4 regions of the Streptomyces sp. NPDC001415 genome follow, and region 4 is predicted to be linked to each of the others. Evidence: riboswitches for the same ligand, from Rfam matches in the RefSeq annotation. Region 4 holds a riboswitch; each other region holds the start of a gene.
The links. Region 4 has a riboswitch for cyclic di-AMP ahead of ACWC2B_RS25845 (M23 family metallopeptidase). Riboswitches for the same ligand answer to the same signal wherever they lie in the genome.

Region 1 (2,192 bases), on a different contig from region 4:
GCTCCGGGCCGATCTGCTCGATGACGGCGAGAACGGCCTTCTCGACACCCTTGCCGCCGTAGCGGTTGGGGTCGCCGTCGCGGAGCTCGATGGCCTCGAAGGCACCGGTGGAGGCGCCGGACGGAACTGCAGCACGGCCGGTGCTGCCGTCGTCGAGGCCGACCTCGACCTCGACCGTGGGGTTGCCTCGGGAGTCCAGGATTTCCCGGGCTACGACGACGTCGATGGACGGCACGAGCATCTCCTTCTGGGATGTGACGCTAGATGTGACGCAAGCAGTGCAGGGCCTTGCGGGGTCGCTTCGCCTTGCGACAAGAGCCTAACCGGCTCTGGAGCTCCGGCCAGCCGGGTGCCCGCCTCCTGGGACGAAAAAGGGCCCAAGAACCCTGATTCCCGGGCAAAGGGCCACAACACTACTGCCGGGTAACAGCGAAAACCCCGGCCCGGCGCGTACGGGGGAATGCGCGCCGGGCCGGGGCGACCTGGGGGGGTGGGTCAGCTTCAGCTGAGGTGCAGCTTCTGGCCCGGGAAGATCAGGTTCGCGTCCTTGACGATGTCCTTGTTCAGCTCGAACAGCTTCTGCCAGCCGCCCTTGACGCCGTTGGCGGCGGCGATGTCACCGAGGGTGTCGCCGGACTTGACGGTGTACTCGCCGTTGCCCTGCTTGACCGGCTCGGTGCGCTGCTCGTCGCGGCTGGCCGGCGCGGACTCGGTGCGCTCGGCCTTCTTCGCCTTCGGCTGCGACTTCTGCTGGGGCTGGGCCTGCTGCTTGGGCGCCGCGGGCTTCGAGGCCTTCGGCTTCGAGGACGAGCCGGAGGTGTCGACGTCGGCCTTGCTGCCGCCGGACGTCAGGTTGCCGGCGCCGGCGCAGCCCCAGGCACCCGGGCCCTGCATCGCGAGCAGCTTCTCGGCGGTGGCTATCTGCTGGCCCTTGGTGGCGAGGTCGGCGCGCGCGGCGTACTGGGTGCCGCCGGCGGCGGCCCAGGAGGACTGCGAGAACTGCAGGCCGCCGTAGTAGCCGTTGCCGGTGTTGATGGACCAGTTGCCGCCGGACTCGCACTGGGCGACGGCGTCCCAGGTCTGGACGGAAGCGGCGGAGGCGTTGCCCGCCGCCATCAGCGGGGCGGCCACGGCGACACCGGTGACACCGGCCAGCGTGGCGACACGGACGGCCTTGGACGGGCGACGGTGCTTGCCCTTGCCGGAAAGCAGCATGGAGGTTCTCCTCACCGACGCCTGCGAGGTGAGCTGTCGGGTTCGGGCGTGAGCTGCCCGGCCGAGCGTCGATGCGCCCGTCTTCACCCCAAGCCGTTGCGGCAGTCGTCTGAACTGCCGGGCCCGGCACTTACCTTGGGTCCCCCGCTCCTGCCTACGGCGCATAAGCGTCGACTGTTCCCGTCGGCCGACGGCAGGATTCGGCGTGCTCGGTCGACGGGGCTCGTGGTGACGAGCGAGTCCGACGAAAACACACGCCCCGCCAATGTTCAAAGACGCACATCGGGGAGAAATCCCCCCTACTTGCCGTCACACAAGGGATGTTTCCGCAGGTGAGGGGCGGGGCGGACGGACCGGGCAGACGGGACACGCCAGTTGAGGCGAAGAGACCCATGTCTCACTTGCACAGAACGGACATACGCCAGCGAACTAACCCTGCTTCGGTGCCGACTTCGGGGCCGTCACGACCGCCGCGACACCCTTCAGGTCCAGGCTCTGGCCAGGCAGGATGAGGTTCGGGTCGGTGCCGATCAGCTTCTCGTTGGCGTGGTACAGCGCGGGCCAGCCGCCCTGGATCTTGTTCGCCTCGGCGATGACCGACAGATTGTCGCCGGGACGGACGGTGTAGTCGCCGTTGGCGGCGGGGGTGTTACCGGACTCACGTGAGGCATCGTCACCTCGCGAGGCGTGACGTCCGGAATCGCGACTATCGGTGGAGTTGCCCGAATTGTTCGAACCATTGGAGCCACTGGACCCGCTTGAGCCACTGGACCCATTCGATCCGGCCGGGCCGCTCGGGTCGGTCCGACCGGTCGTCGGGGCGGACGAGCCGGTGCCGCCCGGGGTCGTGCCCGCGCTCTCCTCCGGCGACGGCGACCCGCGGTGCTTGCCGGGGCTCGTCGGGGTGGATGCGGACGGCGTCGGGGACTTGGCCGGGTCGCTCGGCTTCGTGGGACCCGGAGTCGGCGTGGCGGGCG
Region 2 (2,192 bases), on a different contig from region 4:
GATCCCCGTGCCGGAAGGCGTATGCACCTCCAGGTGCAGGTGCGGCCCCGTGACGTTCCCGGTCGCCCCGACCCGCCCGATGACATCCCCCGTCGACACCTTCTGCCCCTCACTCACCGCCAGCGACGACTGGTGGCAGTACCAGAGCTCGCTGCCGTCATCCAGCGTGATCACCGTGCGGTAGCCGTACGCCCCGGCCCAGCCAGCCGACTTCACCGTCCCGGAGTGGATCGCCTTGAGCGGCGTGCCCGTCGGGGCCGCGAAGTCGAGGCCGGTGTGGTGGCCGGAGGACCACATCGAGCCGGCCTCGCCGAACGTGGAAGTGATCGTGTACGAGCCGACCGGCAGGGAGTAGCTCGCGGCCAGCTTGGCCAGCCGCTCCTCCTCCGCCTTCTTGGCCGCGGCCTCCTCGGCCGCCTTCTTCTCGGCGGCGGCCTTGGCCGCGGCCGCGTCCTGCTTGGCCTTGGCCTCGGCGGCGGCCTTTTCCGCAGCGGCCTTCTGCGCGGCCGCCTTCGCCTCGGCGACCGCACCGGCCTTCTGCTGCTCGGCCTGCTGGAGGATGCGGGCGCGCAGCGCCTCACCGGCGTCGGTGGCGCCCTGCTCGGCCTCGCTGGTGGACAGCCCCGTCATGGTCAGCGGCGAGCCGGCGATCTTCTGATCGGCCCTGGCGGCGGCGGTCTTCGGGGTGTCCGGGCTGTCGTGCGAGACGAGCTCGCCGACGCCGGGCAGCGACCCGAGGTCCGGCAGGCTGCTGGATATGGAGTCGGGCAGCGATATGGAGACCGGCGGCTTGGTCTGCGCGGTGGCCATGCCGCCCGCGCCGACCGCGGCGATGACGCCGACGCCCAGAACCGTGGAGCTGCGGGCGAGCCCGCCGCGCTGCTTGGCCACCCGGTGCCGGCCGCGTACCGGGCGTACCGACTCCTCGGTCGGGTCCCACTCCTCCCAGGTCTCGGTCTCGCCGGGTGCGTCCCCGTACAGGGAAACCGGAGGGAGGGGGGTGTCGAGGGCAGGCTCGTTGGACGCCACGAGGGCGCGCTCCTTTCCTTCCTTCTCGCCTACCGGGTTAGCTGACGGGTTCGGAGCAGGAAGGTCTCCTACGAACGCCCATGACGGGCGCCCGATTCACCCCAAGTTGGTGGTTCCCCGGTTCCCTCGCGGGATTCGGCGCATGCGCACGGTGCCGCCTTGGCGGCGGCTGGGACGACCGCGCTGCGTTATCGAACGTTAATAGACGCCGGGGGTGGATTCCAAGCCGTTCCCACTGATCGTTAACGGCCCTGGCCAGGACTTAGTACCCCATAGGCGGTCCAATTCGGGCGAGTTGACAACCTCTCAGGGTCGCCCCCGTCACACCCCCATTCTGACGGTGTGTCAATTGTTATGCGCAGTGGCATCCTTCGGGCACACACCGTGACGCCCTCATGTCACGGCGACCGTGCTACTTCACGATCCTCACCGTGCGCCGCCGCTCCGGCTGCCCCTCGGCCGGGCGGGCCACCGCGAGCAGCGCCATGTCGTCGCTCGCGCCGCCGCCCGTGTAGCGGCGTACGTCGTCGACGAGCGCGTCCAGGACCTCCTCCGGGCCGGGAAAGATCGCGCCGCGCAGCCGGGCGCCGGGATCGTAGAAGACACCCCTGTCGTCCCGCGCCTCGGACAGGCCGTCGGTGTAGAGCAGCAGCGTCGACCCGGCGGGGAAGGGCCGCACGTCCGCCCGGTCCGGCCACACCCCGAGGTCGGCCATGCCGAGCGGCAGCGCGGGCTCGGCCGGGACGAGCACGTCGAGCGAGCCGTCCTCGTGCAGCATGAAGGGCTCGGGATGCCCCCGGTTCACCAGGCGTACGGTGCCGTCGCCGCGCGGGATCTCGGCGAGCAGCGCGGTGGTGAACCCCTCGACCGCGTCCAGCCGGTCGCGCCGGGTGCCCTCGCGGGCCAGCGCCCGCTCCAGGCGCTGGGCGACCGCCTCCAGGGATGACTCCTGCTCGGCGGCCTCCCGGAACGCGCCGATCACCACGGCGACGGCCTCCACCGCTTGGAGCCCCTTGCCGCGTACGTCGCCGACGACGAGCCGGACCCCGTACGGGGTGTCCTGCACGGCGAACAGGTCCCCGCCGATGAAGGCGTCCGCCTGCGCGGCCTCGTACCGCGCGGCGACATGGAGGCCGCCGATGCGGGCCGCGGGCGTGGGCAGC
Region 3 (2,192 bases), on a different contig from region 4:
CGCCAGGCCGAGGGCTCGCGTCCCGAGGGCCACGTTCGCCCCGGTGTGCCCGGGCCACTCCACGATCGGGCCGACCTGCACCGAGTCGGCGAGCGGGACCGGCAGGGAGTCGACGCGTACGACCGTGTCCACCCCCGTGCCCCCGACCACCAGGACGTCGTACTCCGCGCTCTCTCGGATCACCGTTCCACCTCTCTGTCGCCTGGTCCCACCGTGGAGGGTGGCCTGTGAGCAATGATCTCCGGCAGGGGCGTGAGGGACACGTGTGCTGCCGCAGGTATGTGAGGCATGTGAACCAGGAGAAGTCCCGAGTGTCCTAAATGGAATGTTTTGGGATGCCATCACTCCGCTCGCACTCCCGCATTTATGATGTCCGAATTGGCCGCTATTGAGTGAGGCTCGCCTCTTTTGTGGATGGGCTGCCCGGTTGCTCGACGAGCGAGTGAATTGGGTCACGTGTGGGATGGTGGGCGCTCGGGCTCCTCGGGGTCATTTCGGTTGAACCGAAAGCGAGTTGAGGTCCCGGGCGGGGCGGTCGCGGCGTGTGGATTTAAGTGGATCAATATCCCGGATCGCGCCCATTGAATTCTGGCCTTGTTTCCGGTCGGCCTATTCGTTTACGTTCACCGTCAATCCGGAGGGAACGCCGAATCCTGCCGCCGTCCGGAGCCTCCCACACACGTTTGGCAGGAGCGGGGGAACCAGGTAAGCCGCCGATCCGGATTCCGGAACGGCTGGGGTGAAGTCGCGTGCGCCGCGACCGGACATCTCCCGTCCGAACCCGACAGCTCACCTCGTAGGCGAAGGAGAGGAATTCACCATGCCTGCAAAGGGCAAGCACCGCCGCCCCAAGTCCAGCTCGCTGTCCCGGGGCCTCGCCGCCGCCGGAACGGGCGGCGCCGTACTCGCCATGCCGGTGATCGGTGCGACCACGGCCGCCGCCGCGCCGGCCCACTCCGCCACCGCCGTCAAGGCCGCTCCCACGAGCTACGCCGTCGTCGCCGGGGACTCGCTCGCCAAGATCGCCGACGCCCTCAACGTGAGCGGCGGCTGGAAGCAGCTCTACCAGGACAACAAGAGCGTCATCGGTGGCGACCCGGCTCTGATCCAGCCCGGCCTCAAGCTCACCGTCGGCGGCCCGGCCGCGGCGAGCACCGCCCGGGACGCCTCGGCCGACCGGGCCGACCGCTCCGCCCGCACGACGAGCCTCACCGCCGCGAGCACGGCCGGCGCGCCGACGTACGCCAACAACCTGGACGGCTGGATCAAGCAGTCGATGGCCATCATGGCCCAGCACGGCATCCCCGGCAGCTACAACGGCATCTACCGCAACATCATGCGCGAGTCGTCGGGCAACCCCCTGGCGATCAACAACTGGGACTCCAACGCGGTGGCCGGCACGCCCTCCAAGGGACTCCTCCAGGTCATCCAGCCCACGTTCGCCGCCTTCCACGTGCCGGGTACGTCCATGGACCTCTACGACCCGGTCGCCAACATCACCGCCGCGTGCAACTACGCCGCCAAGACGTACGGCTCGATCGACAACGTCTTCGGGGCGTACTGACGGTCGCCCTCGGGGCCGGGCGCTTTCGGGGGGCGCCCGGCCGACCGTCGGCCCCAACCGGCGGTCCATCGCCCGGGGTTCAGCCCCGGCGGGCCAGAAGACAGGCGCGCCGGGTCGCTTCGCTTCCCGTGTGCGGTGTTCAAACGGGGAGCGGTGCAAATTTCGTTCACTCCCGAGGGTGAACAATTCGAAGGGTGCACGTTTCTGCATGCGGCCCTGTTCCTAGGGTGGTAGTGCGTCACCCCGGACCACGGTGACTGCCCGATTACCGAGTACCTCCGCACCCGCGGAGGCCAGTTCTGGACCGGGAGCTGCCATGGGAACCACCGCTCGGCCATCCGTCTCGGCCCCTGTGCCGCTTCCGCCGGGGCTGCTGCCGGACCGGCTCTCCAATGCCCGCACCTATCTGATGCAAGGGTTCACGGTGGTCGAGGTCCACGGCACCGTCGACCTGGCCACCGCGCCCGGAGTCCAGCTGCATCTCGACGCCGCCACGCAGCCGGCCCGGGCGCGCGTGATCGTGGACTTGCGGCCCGTGGACTTCTTCGACTGCGCCGTCCTCACTCTGCTGTGCCGGGCGTACCGCAGGATCCGGGCCCGCGACGGGCATCTCGGCGTGGTCTGCGTA
Region 4 (2,192 bases):
GAGCAACGTCTGTTCCGCGACTCTATGACAGGCCTTGTTAATTCCCGGTGACGTGCCTGAACCAATGGATATCTTTTGGCCAATGGCGAAGACCCCCGGCGGATGTGCCGGGGGCCTTCGGTGTGCGCGGGGCCCCGAGTGCGGGTGCGCTTCAGATGTCTGGGGCGGTCTTCAGGCGCCTCGGACCGTCTTCGGACGTCTCAGACGGTGACGCCGTGCGAGCGCAGGTAGGCGACGGGGTCGATGTCCGAGCCGTAGTCCGGGCCGGTGCGGGCCTCGAAGTGGAGGTGCGGGCCCGTGGTGTTGCCGGTGTTGCCCGACAGCGCGATCTGCTGGCCCGGCTCGACGCTCTGGCCGACGGAGACCTGGATGACCGAGAGGTGGCCGTACTGGGTGTACGTGCCGTCGTTCATCCTGATCACGACGTTGTTGCCGTAGGCGCCGCCGTTGCCGGCCTCGACGACGGTGCCGAGACCCACGGCGTGCACCGGAGTGCCGATCCCGGCGTGGAAGTCGATGCCGGTGTGGCTGCCGGAGGACCACAGCGATCCGCCGGTCTTGTAGCCGGTGGACACATAGCTGTCGGATATGGGAGCCACGAAGGTGTTGAGGCGCTTGCGCTCGGCCTCGCGCGCGGCGCGCTCCTTGGCCTCGCGTGCCTCCTTGGCCCGCTGCTCGGCCTTCGCCTTGGCGGCGGCCTCGGCCTCGGCCATCGCCTTGGCCTTCGCGGCGGCCTGCTTCTGCGCGTCGGCCTGGGCGCCCACCTGGTCGGCGATGCTGTCGCCGATGACGATGGCCTGGGTGAGGCCGGTGTCGACCGTGGTGGTGCTGGGGGCCGCCATGGCCGGGGAGGCGAGGGTGCCTACGACTCCGGCGGTGGCGAGGGTGGCGATGCCCGCGATGTTCGCGCTGCGGCGCGTCATACGGCTGGGCGCGCGATGCTTCCCGGTGGCACGGGTGAACGCCATGAAGTGGCGGTGTCCTTTCCTTCCATCTCGCCTACCGGGTTAGCTGACGGGTTCGGAGCAGGAAGGTCTCCTACGGGCTCCTCCGCGGGCGGAGGCGTCCGATTCACCCCAGGGACTGAGTGGGTCCCCGGCTCCCCAGGCTCGCGCCTTCGGGGACTCGGCGATCACTGTCCGGTGCCGCGGCTGCGACGGGTGGTGACGGACAGCGGGACCGACGCTAGACGGCTGATCTTTCAATCACCAAACAGACACCGGTTTTTGTAGCGCACGCCACATGACAGACAGGCAACCTCCCCAACAAACCGGACATTGAGCCGGACATCAGGAGGACCCCGGCAGCGCATCCGCCGCCGGGGTCCCGTGTCCCTCGACCGTCCGGGCGCCTCGATCGGCCCGGACGGTGCGTCAATCAGCCTGCCACGACGGTCACTTCACCGATTCCGAGCGCCCTGACGGGCTCCTCGATCTGTGCCGCGTCGCCCACCAGGACCGTGACGAGCCGGTCGGCCGGGAAGGCGTTGACGACGGCCGCCGTCGCCTCCACGGTGCCGGTCCCGGCGAGCAGCGCGTACAGCTGCGCCTGGTAGTCGTCGGGCAGGAACTGCTCGACCTGGTCGGCCAGCGTCCCCGCGACGGCCGCCGCGGTCTCGTACTTGAGCGGCGCGACGCCCACCAGGTTCTGCACGGCCGTCTCGCGCTCGGCATCCGTCAGACCCTCGGCCGCCAGCGTGCGCAGCACCTTCCACAGGTCGTCGAGGGCCGGGCCAGTGTTCGGGGTGTCGACCGAGCCGCTGATGGCGAGCATGGCCGCGCCGCCGTCGGGGCCCGAGCGCAGCACCTGGCCGAACGCGCGCACCCCGTAGGTGTAGCCCTTCTCCTCGCGCAGCACGCGGTCGAGGCGCGAGGTGAGCGTGCCGCCCAGGCAGTACGTACCGAGCACCTGGGCCGCCCAGACCCGGTCGTGCCGGTCCGGGCCGATGCGGCCGATGAGCAGCTGGGTCTGGACCGCGCCCGGGCGGTCCACGATGACGACCCGGCCCCTGTCGTCGGCGGTGATCGGCGGGACGGGGCGCGGCTCGGCGCGGTCGCCGGTCCAGTCGCCCAGGGTGTCCGTGAGGATCGCGTCGAGGTCGGTGCCCGACAGGTCGCCGACGACGACGGCGACGGTCGTCGCGGGGCGCACATGCTCCTCGTAGAAGGCGCGCACCGCGGCCGCGTCGATCG

Region 1: linked by a shared signal. The riboswitch ahead of ACWC2B_RS17505 (transglycosylase family protein) and the one ahead of ACWC2B_RS25845 (M23 family metallopeptidase) in region 4 are both predicted to bind cyclic di-AMP.
Region 2: linked by a shared signal. The riboswitch ahead of ACWC2B_RS24450 (M23 family metallopeptidase) and the one ahead of ACWC2B_RS25845 (M23 family metallopeptidase) in region 4 are both predicted to bind cyclic di-AMP.
Region 3: linked by a shared signal. The riboswitch ahead of ACWC2B_RS09160 (transglycosylase SLT domain-containing protein) and the one ahead of ACWC2B_RS25845 (M23 family metallopeptidase) in region 4 are both predicted to bind cyclic di-AMP.

The regions. Positions count from the first base shown of each region.
Region 1 covers NZ_JBSFIE010000011.1:115,239-117,430, forward strand. The annotation lists gene eno (phosphopyruvate hydratase) at 1-241, opposite strand, end outside; gene ACWC2B_RS17505 (transglycosylase family protein) at 502-1,215, opposite strand; cyclic di-AMP (ydaO/yuaA leader) riboswitch at 1,219-1,387, opposite strand; gene ACWC2B_RS17510 (transglycosylase family protein) at 1,645-2,192, opposite strand, start outside.
Region 2 covers NZ_JBSFIE010000019.1:116,157-118,348, reverse strand. The annotation lists gene ACWC2B_RS24450 (M23 family metallopeptidase) at 1-1,029, opposite strand, end outside; cyclic di-AMP (ydaO/yuaA leader) riboswitch at 1,041-1,180, opposite strand; gene ACWC2B_RS24445 (PP2C family protein-serine/threonine phosphatase) at 1,442-2,192, opposite strand, start outside.
Region 3 covers NZ_JBSFIE010000005.1:284,616-286,807, reverse strand. The annotation lists gene ACWC2B_RS09165 (carbohydrate kinase family protein) at 1-183, opposite strand, end outside; cyclic di-AMP (ydaO/yuaA leader) riboswitch at 635-818, shown strand; gene ACWC2B_RS09160 (transglycosylase SLT domain-containing protein) at 821-1,564, shown strand; gene ACWC2B_RS09155 (STAS domain-containing protein) at 1,881-2,192, shown strand, end outside.
Region 4 covers NZ_JBSFIE010000022.1:35,203-37,394, reverse strand. The annotation lists gene ACWC2B_RS25845 (M23 family metallopeptidase) at 201-968, opposite strand; cyclic di-AMP (ydaO/yuaA leader) riboswitch at 982-1,141, opposite strand; gene ACWC2B_RS25840 (M16 family metallopeptidase) at 1,378-2,192, opposite strand, start outside.